DNA from 3 places in the Microbacterium sp. W4I20 genome. Region 3 is predicted to be linked to each of the others. Evidence: predicted binding sites of a transcription regulator. Region 3 holds the regulator's gene; each other region holds the start of a gene.
What was found. The regulator LexA, encoded in region 3, represses DNA repair genes until DNA is damaged. The targets are predictions, from matches to a motif close to TCGAACANNTGTTCGA.

Region 1: a site for LexA is predicted at 1,909-1,924, ahead of QFZ21_RS19615 (DUF222 domain-containing protein). Genes of this name have one in related genera too.
Region 2: a site for LexA is predicted at 1,609-1,624, ahead of recA (recombinase RecA). Genes of this name have one in related genera too.

The regions. Positions count from the first base shown of each region.
Region 1 is NZ_JAUSYB010000001.1:4,033,918-4,037,188, reverse strand. Features, by position in the region: gene QFZ21_RS19625 (ABC-F family ATP-binding cassette domain-containing protein) at 1-866, opposite strand, end outside; gene QFZ21_RS19620 (spermidine synthase) at 923-1,834, shown strand; gene QFZ21_RS19615 (DUF222 domain-containing protein) at 1,954-2,712, shown strand; gene QFZ21_RS19610 (HNH endonuclease signature motif containing protein) at 2,762-3,271, shown strand, end outside.
Region 2 is NZ_JAUSYB010000001.1:730,967-734,237, forward strand. Features, by position in the region: gene QFZ21_RS03660 (regulatory protein RecX) at 1-362, opposite strand, end outside; gene recA (recombinase RecA) at 362-1,411, opposite strand; gene QFZ21_RS03670 (DUF3046 domain-containing protein) at 1,681-1,905, opposite strand; gene QFZ21_RS03675 (helix-turn-helix domain-containing protein) at 1,930-2,238, opposite strand; gene QFZ21_RS03680 (CinA family protein) at 2,380-2,868, opposite strand; gene pgsA (CDP-diacylglycerol--glycerol-3-phosphate 3-phosphatidyltransferase) at 2,865-3,271, opposite strand, start outside.
Region 3 is NZ_JAUSYB010000001.1:4,139,385-4,142,655, reverse strand. Features, by position in the region: gene QFZ21_RS20165 (histidinol-phosphate transaminase) at 1-706, opposite strand, end outside; gene QFZ21_RS20160 (LysM peptidoglycan-binding domain-containing protein) at 742-1,110, opposite strand; gene lexA (transcriptional repressor LexA) at 1,400-2,086, shown strand; gene QFZ21_RS20150 (prolyl oligopeptidase family serine peptidase) at 2,148-3,271, shown strand, end outside.

The sequences.
Region 1 (3,271 bases), 110 kb from region 3:
AGGTCGACGACGTCCTTGCCCAGCCGCGAGACGGCCAGCGACTGCAGCGACACCTTGTCGCGGATCTCCGGCACGTCGGCGATGAGCTCGTTCGCCGCGTCGATGCGGAACTTGGGCTTGGCGGTGCGGGCGGGAGCACCGCGGCGGAGCCACGCAAGCTCCTTGCGGGCGAGGTTCTGGCGCTTCGCCTCGATCGTGGCGTTCATCCGGTCGCGCTCGACGCGCTGCAGGATGTACGCGGCGTAGCCGCCCTCGAAGGGCTCGACGATGCGGTCGTGCACCTCCCAGGTCTCCGTGCAGATCTCATCCAGGAACCACCGGTCGTGGGTCACGACCAGGAGTGCGCCCGAGTTGCCGCTCCACCGCTTCTTCAGGTGTCCCGCGAGCCAGGTGATGGCCTCCACGTCGAGATGGTTGGTGGGCTCGTCGAGGGCGATGACGTCCCAGTCGCCGGCAAGAAGCTTCGCGAGCGAGACCCGACGCCGCTGACCACCGCTGAGCGAGCCGATCTCGGCATCCCACGGCAGATCGCGCAGGAGCCCTTCGATCACGTCGCGGACGCGCGCGTCGCCCGCCCACTCGTACTCCGGGGTGTCGCCGACCACGGCTTCACTGATCGTGACGTCGTCGGCGAGCGTGTCGGCCTGGTCGAGGACGCCGATGCGGATGCCGCCGCGCACGGTGACGCGGCCGGAGTTCGGCTCTCTGGTTCCCGCCAGCATGCCGAGGAGGCTGGACTTGCCGTCGCCGTTGCGGCCGACGATGCCGATGCGGTCGCCCTCCTCGATCCCGACGGTCACGGAATCGAAGACGACCCTGGTCGGATATTCGAGGTGGAGGCTTTCAGCCCCGAGAAGATGTGCCATGTCCTCTCCAGGGTAGTCGCGTCTTCGACCCGTCTCGCCCGACCTAAGATCGACGGGTGCCAAGGAATCGCCGGGTCTTCTCGCTCTCGCTCGACAATCACAAGGCGAAGCTGGTGGAGTCGAAGAGCCGACCCGGTCGCTACGAGCTCAGCGTCGATGGGATTCCGCAGTCCGTGGTCTCGATGACTGAGCCCACCTCACTGGAATACCCCTACATCCAGCACATCGCCCGGGCGATCGATGCCGCAGCCGAGCCCGGTGCGCCGTTGTTCACCGTGCACCTGGGGGCCGGAGCACTCACGCTCGCCCGCTACGTCGAGGCCACCCGTGCCGGGTCGCCTCAACTCGTGGTCGAGTTCGAGCCCGCTCTCTATGCCGCAGTGATCGAGGCGCTGCCTCTTCCCGCAGGCGCCGACGTGCGAGTCGTCTTCGGCGATGCGCGGGCGATCGCAGACGCGGAGTTCCCCGGCGAGGGACGATCCCCTTCTCCCGGACTCGGCGGCGCAGCCACGGGCGCCACCGCCGTCGACACCGATTGGGTGGAGGCGCGCTTCACCGTCGTCGATCTGTGGGATGCCGCCTTCATCCGACACCGTGTGGCCAGCCAGGAGTTCTACCGCCGGGTCGCGGCACGCTCCGCAGGCGACGGTGTCGTCGCAGTCAACCTGCTCGACGGGCACCCGTTCGAGTACTCGCGGCGGCAGGCGGCCACCCTGAGCACGGTGTTCGAGCACGTCGCCGTCGTTCTCGACGCAGACCCGACCGACGAGGAAGGACCGCTCAACAACGTCGTCGTCTTCGCGAGCGATGAACCGCTGGACATCGTGACGACTCCCGATCTTCTCGGCACACCGCGACCGCATATGCTCCACGACGATCGGCTGACGTCATGGATCGCTGAAGCGCGCATCATGACCGACGCCGACGGCACGGACTCCCCCGACCCCGACGACCCGATCTGGGACTAGCGCGGCGCGTCAGGCGATGCACAGCTCGTCAGGCGATCTCGCCGCGCGGGCGGCATCCATATAGCGATTCGACGTCGAAGAAATCTTCGAATGTCGGTGCTCGATGATGTACTGAAGTCATGGAAGCGATGGTCGATGCGACGGACTCTCAGATGGCGATACTCGCCGATCTGGTCGAGTCGCTGGCCGCGGCCGAGGCGACACTGAGCAGCATGCAGGCGGCGCGCGATGGGCTTCTGGCTCTCGCCGGACGGCTGGCCATCGACATCGCCCAGGAGGCGCGGCACCCCGACGGTGGCGACATGACGATCCGTTCGGTCGCTGCCGAGATCGGGGCGATCCAGCGCATGAGCGACCGCACGGTCGAGCGACGCATGTCCGAGGCGTCGTGGCTGGTCGACCGCTTCCCCTCTGTCTGGCACGCACAGGGCGCCGGGCGCATCAGCGCCGCTCATTCGCGTGTGATCGTCGACGCCGGCGCTCATCTCGACGATGAGGCGGATCGCGCGGCCTACGCCGCGGAGGCCATCGAAGCCGCGACCGTCGAGTCGCCCAACCGTCTACGCCGTACCGCCCGACGGATCGCGGAGAAGTACCAGAAGCGCTCGGTGACCGAGCGGCATCGCACGGCGCGCGAGAAGCGGCGAGTGTGGATGAAGGATCGCGATGACGGCATGGCCGAGATCGGCATGCACGGTCCGGCGGCGCTCGTGCACGGCATGTTCGATCGGCTCTCTCAGATGGCGCACGCCGTGAAAGAGGAGAACGGCAAGGCAGCGAAGGAATCCGGCGCCGTCGGCGATGAACGCACGATCGACCAGTTGCGCGCTGACCTGTTGGCCGACCTCGTTCTCACCGTGGAGTCCGGCCGGGCATGACACCGATGACGGGTTGCTCGGGGAGATCCGGGCCCGGGTGGAGGTCACGGTGCCCGCGTCCTCACTGAGAGACGGCGAGGACGCGGTCGGGGACGGATGCGATTCGCCTCCGGCCGAGCTCGACGGCGAGATGCCGATCGACATCGCCACCGCACGCTTCTTCGCCGGCTCCGCGGCCGGTTGGGATCGGGTCTTCACGCACCCGACCAGCGGCGCCATGCTCTCGGTGGATCGCTACCGGCCCAGTGAACAACTCCGACGACATCTCCGAGCCCGAGACCAGCGGTGCCGCTTCCCGACCTGCGGCCTCGTGGCACGAAAATGCGACGTCGACCACAACGTGGCCGCGGCGACCGGCGGGTCCACGAGCCACGAAAACCTCGCGGCGTTCTGCCGACGACACCACATGCTGAAGCACCACTCGCCCTGGCATGTCGAGCAGCGGCCCGGCGGGTTCCTCGAATGGACCAGCCCGACCGGTCGCATCTACATCGACCGACCTCCGACGCAGAACACGGTCACGTTCGCCGAGAGCGCGGTCGTCCCCGGGGGTGTGTGG
Region 2 (3,271 bases), 3.4 Mb from region 3:
AACCGCGGAGCGATGCTCTTCGACGCGGACCTCTCGGTCGTCGACGGCTCTGAGGCGGCCTGCGCCGACGCAGCCGCCCGCGCTGCCGCGCCTCGAGCGGGATGACGCTCGCTCGGAGTGCCGGCATCGCCCGAGTCCTCGGCGCCGTTCGAGTTCGCGGTGTCCCACGCCGACCGCCACAGACCCGAGTCGCCGGTGCGTCGGGGTACGACCTTCTCCGCGTGATCCGTCTCCTTCGCGCGATCCGTGTCATCAGCGGGAGGGGCCAGCCGGGACGGCGCGTCAGTCGAGGACGCCTTCTTGCCGAAGAGAGGGATGATGGGGGCGATCCGTTCCGAATCGCCCCCACGTGTGTCGTTCATCAGGCCGGACGACGCTCGGCCAGCTCGTCAGTCGCTTCCGGTGCGGCGATTGCTCCGCCGATACCGAGCTTCTGCTTGATCTGGGTCTCGATGGCCAGAGCGATATCCGGATTGTTGAGCAGGAACGTGCGCGCGTTCTCCTTGCCCTGTCCGAGCTGATCGCCGTCGTAGGTGTACCACGAACCGGACTTCTTCACGATGCTGTGCTCGACGCCGAAGTCGATCAGGCTGCCCTCGCGGGAGATGCCGATGCCGTAGAGGATGTCGAACTCGGCCTGCTTGAAGGGCGGAGCCATCTTGTTCTTGACGACCTTGACCCTGGTGCGGTTACCCACCGCGTCGGTGCCGTCCTTCAGCGTCTCGATCCGGCGGATGTCGAGTCGCACCGAGGCGTAGAACTTCAGAGCCTTACCGCCGGCGGTGGTCTCGGGAGAACCGAAGAACACGCCGATCTTCTCGCGCAGCTGGTTGATGAAGATCATGGTGGTGTTGGTCTGGTTCAGCCCGCCGGTGAGCTTTCGCAGCGCCTGCGACATGAGGCGCGCCTGCAGACCCACGTGCGAGTCACCCATCTCGCCCTCGATCTCGGCACGAGGCACGAGAGCCGCCACCGAGTCGATGACGATGAGGTCGATCGCTCCGGAACGCACGAGCATGTCGGCGATCTCGAGAGCCTGCTCACCGGTGTCGGGCTGCGAGACGAGCAGAGCATCGATGTCGACGCCGAGCTTGGCCGCGTAGTCGGGGTCGAGCGCGTGCTCGGCATCGATGAACGCGGCGATGCCGCCGGCGCGCTGTGCGTTGGCGATGGCGTGCAGGGTGAGCGTCGTCTTACCGGAGGACTCCGGGCCGTAGATCTCCACGATGCGGCCACGCGGAAGGCCGCCGACGCCGAGGGCGACGTCGAGGGCGATGGAGCCGGTCGGGATGACCGCGACGGGGGCACGATCATCGCTGCCCAGCCGCATGACGGAGCCCTTGCCGAACTGGCGGTCGATCTGGGCGAGTGCTGTCTCGAGGGACTTCTCGCGGTCGGCGGGTGATGGCATGGTCTGCTCCTTCTGCTCGCGTGGTGCCGCCTGTAGGCTGCCGCGGCGCTTCCGATTGGGAGCAACTCTCCGACAAGGCGTATGGCTCTTCGGCCTGTTCTTCACCGTAGGAGCAACCACCGACATTGAGTCGGACAGTCGATCGGATTGTGCGGAACGAACCTCAGTGACCACTTGTGCAGAACACTACGCGCTCTTCGAACACATCTTCGACGACACGCCGCGATTCGCTGAGCGAAAACCGGCACACCTCGAACGTGGATGAGCGGTCAGCGCCGCCGCGGCTCCTGACGGCCTGCGCCGTGACGGCGGTTCTCCGGAACATCCATCTCCGTGCAGAGCGCGAGCCAGATGTCGCGCGGCGGTTCGCCGTCGGACAGCGCCTCGACCGACGTGCGATTGCCCAGATCGGACAAGACGAGGTCGTTGATCAGCGACGCCGCGCGCCCCTGGAACTCCGTCTCGACGGCGCGGAGGAATTCACTGCGACGCATACTGTCTCCTGAGCGTGCTGGACGTCAGTGCAGCGAGAGCTCGGGCTCGATCGATGCGACCAGATCGTCGGGGACCACGTCGGGGAACACCTGAATGCCCTCGAGCACGGAGATTCGGTCGCCGACCTCGCGCATGATCGTGGAGATGGGCACGTCGAGGGCGTCCGCGACCGACGCGAGGATCTCGCTCGATGCTTCCTTCTGCCCCCGCTCGACCTCGCTGAGGTAGCCCAGCGCGACGGAAGCCTTGCTTGCGACCTGCCGGAGCGTGCGCCCCTTCTGCAGGCGGAAGTCCCTCAGCACATCGCCGATTTCCTGTCGTACAAGAATCATCGGAACCTCCTCCCCGTTCGATACCCCGAGGTCTCCCTCAGTGAGAAAGCCAGTCTAACGCCCCTGGCTGGCACAGAATCTACCCCTGCACTCTGTGGTTTGAATGTGAGCACATCGAGGATAACCGCGCCGTGCCGGCCACTATTCCCCGATCACGTCGAGGAGCGCAGAGAGCACGGCTGTGACCGACTCATCGCGGATATGCGCCCGGTCGCCGTCGAGGTGGAGCTCTCGTGTCCAAGTCCCCTCAGGGGTGACGAGACCGAGGTGGACCGTTCCGACCGGCTGTCCGTCGGGCGAGTCCGGGCCGGCGATCCCCGTGGTGGAGATCCCGACGTCTGCCGCCCTGCCGTCGACGCGCACAGCCCGCCGCACGCCCTGTGCCATCTGCAGGGCCACGCCGGAGTGCACGGGACCGTGCTGTGCCAGCAGCTCGTCGTCGACGCCGAGCAGAGTGTGTTTGACGGGGGTCGAGTAGGCCACGACTCCCCCGAGCAGCACATCCGATGCCCCGGGAACCGACACGAGTTCGGCACAGACTGAGCCGCCGGTGAGGGACTCCGCGACGCCCAGCGTCCACCCTCGGCTGCGGAGTGCGGACAGCACCCGCGCCGCCGGCGTGACGGTCACGCCTTCTGCCGCGAGCCGCGCACCTGCGCGATCACGTAGTCGATACCGCTCACGACGGTGAGGATCAGAACGATGATCATGAGAACGGCGGTGATCAGCGTCCACGGTCCGAGGCCGATGAAGACGTGCAGCGGAAGCAGCGCCCATCCGAGAGCCACAGCCTGGACGGCGGTCTTGATCTTGCCCATCCACGCAGCCGCGACCACGTGTTCGCTGGCCACCATGAGGCGATGGACCGTGATACCCCACTCGCGCGCGAGGATGATCGCGACGATCCACCACTGGAGTTCCCCGAGGCTCGCGAGGCCGATGAATCCCGCACCGGTGAGCAGCTTGTCGGCGATGGGATCCCACAGCTTGCCGAACTCGCTGACGATGTCGTACTTGCGAGCCAGATAGCCGT
Region 3 (3,271 bases):
GATACCCGACACGCGCTCCCGCGAAGGCGAAGGCCTTGCTCATGGTGCGCGAGACCGCCAGGCGGGGGCGTCCGTCGAGGAGGGTCAGTGCGGATGCCGCCTCTCGCGGTGCGAACTCCTGATACGCCTCGTCCACGACGACGATGCCGCGCGCCGCGTCGTACACCGCCTCGACGACGTCGAGCCCGAGCGGTGTACCGGTCGGGTTGTTCGGCGAGCACAGCAGGATCACATCGGGGTCGACGGCACGCACCTGGGCAGCCGCCTCCTCCGGGGTGATCGTGTAGTCGGGCTGCCGGGTGCCGGCGACCCAGCGAGCTCCGGTCCCCTGGGCGATCAGCGGGTACATCGAATAGGTCGGCGCGAAGCTGAACGCCGTGCGTCCTGGTCCGCCGAACGCCTGCAGGATGTGCTGGAGCACCTCGTTGGAACCGTTCCCGGCCCAGATCTGGTCCGCTGAAAGGCCGTGGCCGAGATACTCGGCGAACCCCTCGCGCAGGGTGGTGAACTCGCGGTCGGGGTAGCGATTCACGTCGCGGAGAGCGACGGCGATGTCATCGAGGATGTCGCTCGCCACGGCATCCGGCACCGGATGCGTGTTCTCATTCACGTTGAGCGCGATCGGCAGCGGCGCCTGCGGCGCGCCATACGGAGTGAGACCGCGCAGATCGTCGCGGAGCGGAAGGTCGTCGAGTGAAGAGGTCACCGTTCAATGCTAGGCCGCGAGCCGCCCGCGTGACGTCAGTCGGCGAACTGCGCGGGGATGGCGAGTTCTTGACCGATCTGCAGTTCTCCGCCGCGGAGCATGTTGAGGCGGCTGATCTCGCCGATGACCTCACGAGGATCGGCGGCGGGAGCGATGGAGGTGGCGATCGACCACAGCGTGTCACCCGGCAGAACCGTGACCGTCTCGAAGCTGGCGATTGCGACGTCGTCGCCCGAGGCGATGGCGTTGCCGCCACCGATCGCGGCGAACGCGATGCCGACGGCCAGAGGGACAGCCGCGAGGCCCAGCAGCACGGAGCGCCCACGAGCCGTCAGTCGCAGCCGTGAGCGCGTCGCCGGGCGTGCCGGGATGACCACTGCGGTGCTGAAGCTGATGCTGCTCATGTCGGGCTCCTTACCCCTGTCCCGTCGACGTCAGCCGGCGGGGAAGTTGGCGTAGCGTTCGCATTCACGTCTCGGCCGGGAGCCGTGGATGCGAAGCTACGTTCCGAAGATATCTTCGAGTTCGAACATCTGTCAACCGTTCTTCGAAATCGGATCAGAGAATCTGCCGACACGCTCGAACAGATCTTCCAGATCGGCGCGATTCTCGGATACGGTTTCGATAAGAACACCCCACCACGGGCCTCCGACATTCGAAGAGGAACGTCGGATCGCGTACTGAAGGAGCACCATGAGCGAGAACTCAGCCCCGGAGCAGGAGGCCCCTCGGACGCGCCGTCGGAAGAGCCTGAGCCCGAAGCAGATGGCGATCCTGGAGGTAATCCAGACCTCCATCGCGCATCACGGCTACCCGCCGAGCATGCGCGAGATCGGCGACGCCGTGGGGCTGAAGTCTCTCTCCAGCGTCACCCACCAGCTCGGACAGCTCGAGCTCAGCGGCTACCTGCGCCGTGATCCGGGCAAGACCCGCGCGATGGAGGTGCTGATCGATCTTCCCGGCACCAGCGGCGAGAACCCCGCCGACATCGCCACCCCGGTCGGCGACGCCGCACTCGTGCCGCTCGTCGGTCGCATCGCCGCCGGTGTTCCCATCACGGCCGAGCAGCAGGTCGAGGAGATCTTCCCTCTCCCCCGCCAGCTCGTCGGCAAGGGGGACCTCTTCATGCTCAAGGTCCAGGGCGAGTCGATGATCGACGCGGCCATCTGCGACGGCGACTGGGTCGTCATCCGCTCGCAGAACAGCGCCGAGAACGGCGAGATCGTCGCGGCGATGCTCGACGACGAGGCCACCGTCAAGACCTTCCGCCGGCGGGACGGTCACACCTGGCTGCTGCCGCGCAACTCCGCGTTCGAGCCGATCCTCGGCGACGAGGCCACCGTGCTCGGCAAGGTCGTGGCGGTGCTCCGCGCCGTCTGAGCGGCTCCTCCGGCATCCGCCCAGGCTCGAAGGGACGTCGACCCGCGCCTAGGCTCGAACCATGTCGATGCCGTTCGGTTCCTGGCCCTCTCCGTTCTCCGCCGCGTCGGTGGCGGCATCCGCTCCTCGGATCGACGGCTCGCGGTTCGTCGGCTCCGAGATCTGGTGGGGCGAATCGGTTCCCGCCGAGGGCGGCCGGGTGACGGTGCGCAGTTCCGCGGGCACCGAGGTCCTCGCTGCGCCGTGGAGCGCGCGATCCCGCGTCCATGAGTACGGCGGCGGCGCGTGGACGGCGGATGCCGACGGAACCCTCTTCTTCGTCGACGGCGGGGATCAGCGGGTGTACCGCCTGAAACGCGGCGGAGTCCCCGTGCCGCTCACTCCCCCAGGCCCCGCGCACGGCGGACTCCGGGTGCAACAGGGGCGTCTGCTCGCTGTGCGCGAGGATCTCCAGGCCGAGCCGCACCGCCGCGCGATCGTCGAGATCCCTGTCGACGGTTCGGCCTCCGACGATGCTGCGGCCATCCGGGTGTTCGTGCAGGGCAGTGCCTTCTTCGCGCACCCCGCGCTCTCCCCGGACGCGACTCGCATCGCGTGGGTCGAATGGAGCGGCGTGCGGATGCCGTGGGAGAGCGCACTCCTGTCGATCGCGTCGGTCGACGGCCAGACGTTCGCCCCGGTCGCCACGACAGCGGCCCTGCAGCCGGAGTGGGTGAGCGGCGCCGAGATCGTGTTCGCCGACGACCCGTCCGGCCGCTGGCAGCTGCAGCGGCTGTCGCTCGACGGCCTGACACCCCGAGGCGCGCCGGAGGCGCTCACCGCCACCGACGCGGACACCGGCTACGGCCTGTGGGTGCTCGGCAACCGCTGGTACCAGCCGGTCGCCGACGGGAGGATCGTCGCCGTCCGCACGAACGGGCGCGACGAGGTCGTCGTGATCGCGACCGACGGCAGCACCCGTCGACTCGAGGTGCCCTGCGACGGCCACGTCAGCGTCGACGACGTCTCGGGCTCACGCGTGCTGCTCTCGGGCAACAGTGCGACCACGACACCGGGCGTATGGTGCGTGGACCTCGACTCGGGCGAGGTCGTCACCGTCACCGGAGGCACCCCGACGGATGCCGACTGGATGCCGCCCGCCGCGCCGATCGTGGTCGACGGAACGCATGGCGCTGTGCACGCCTT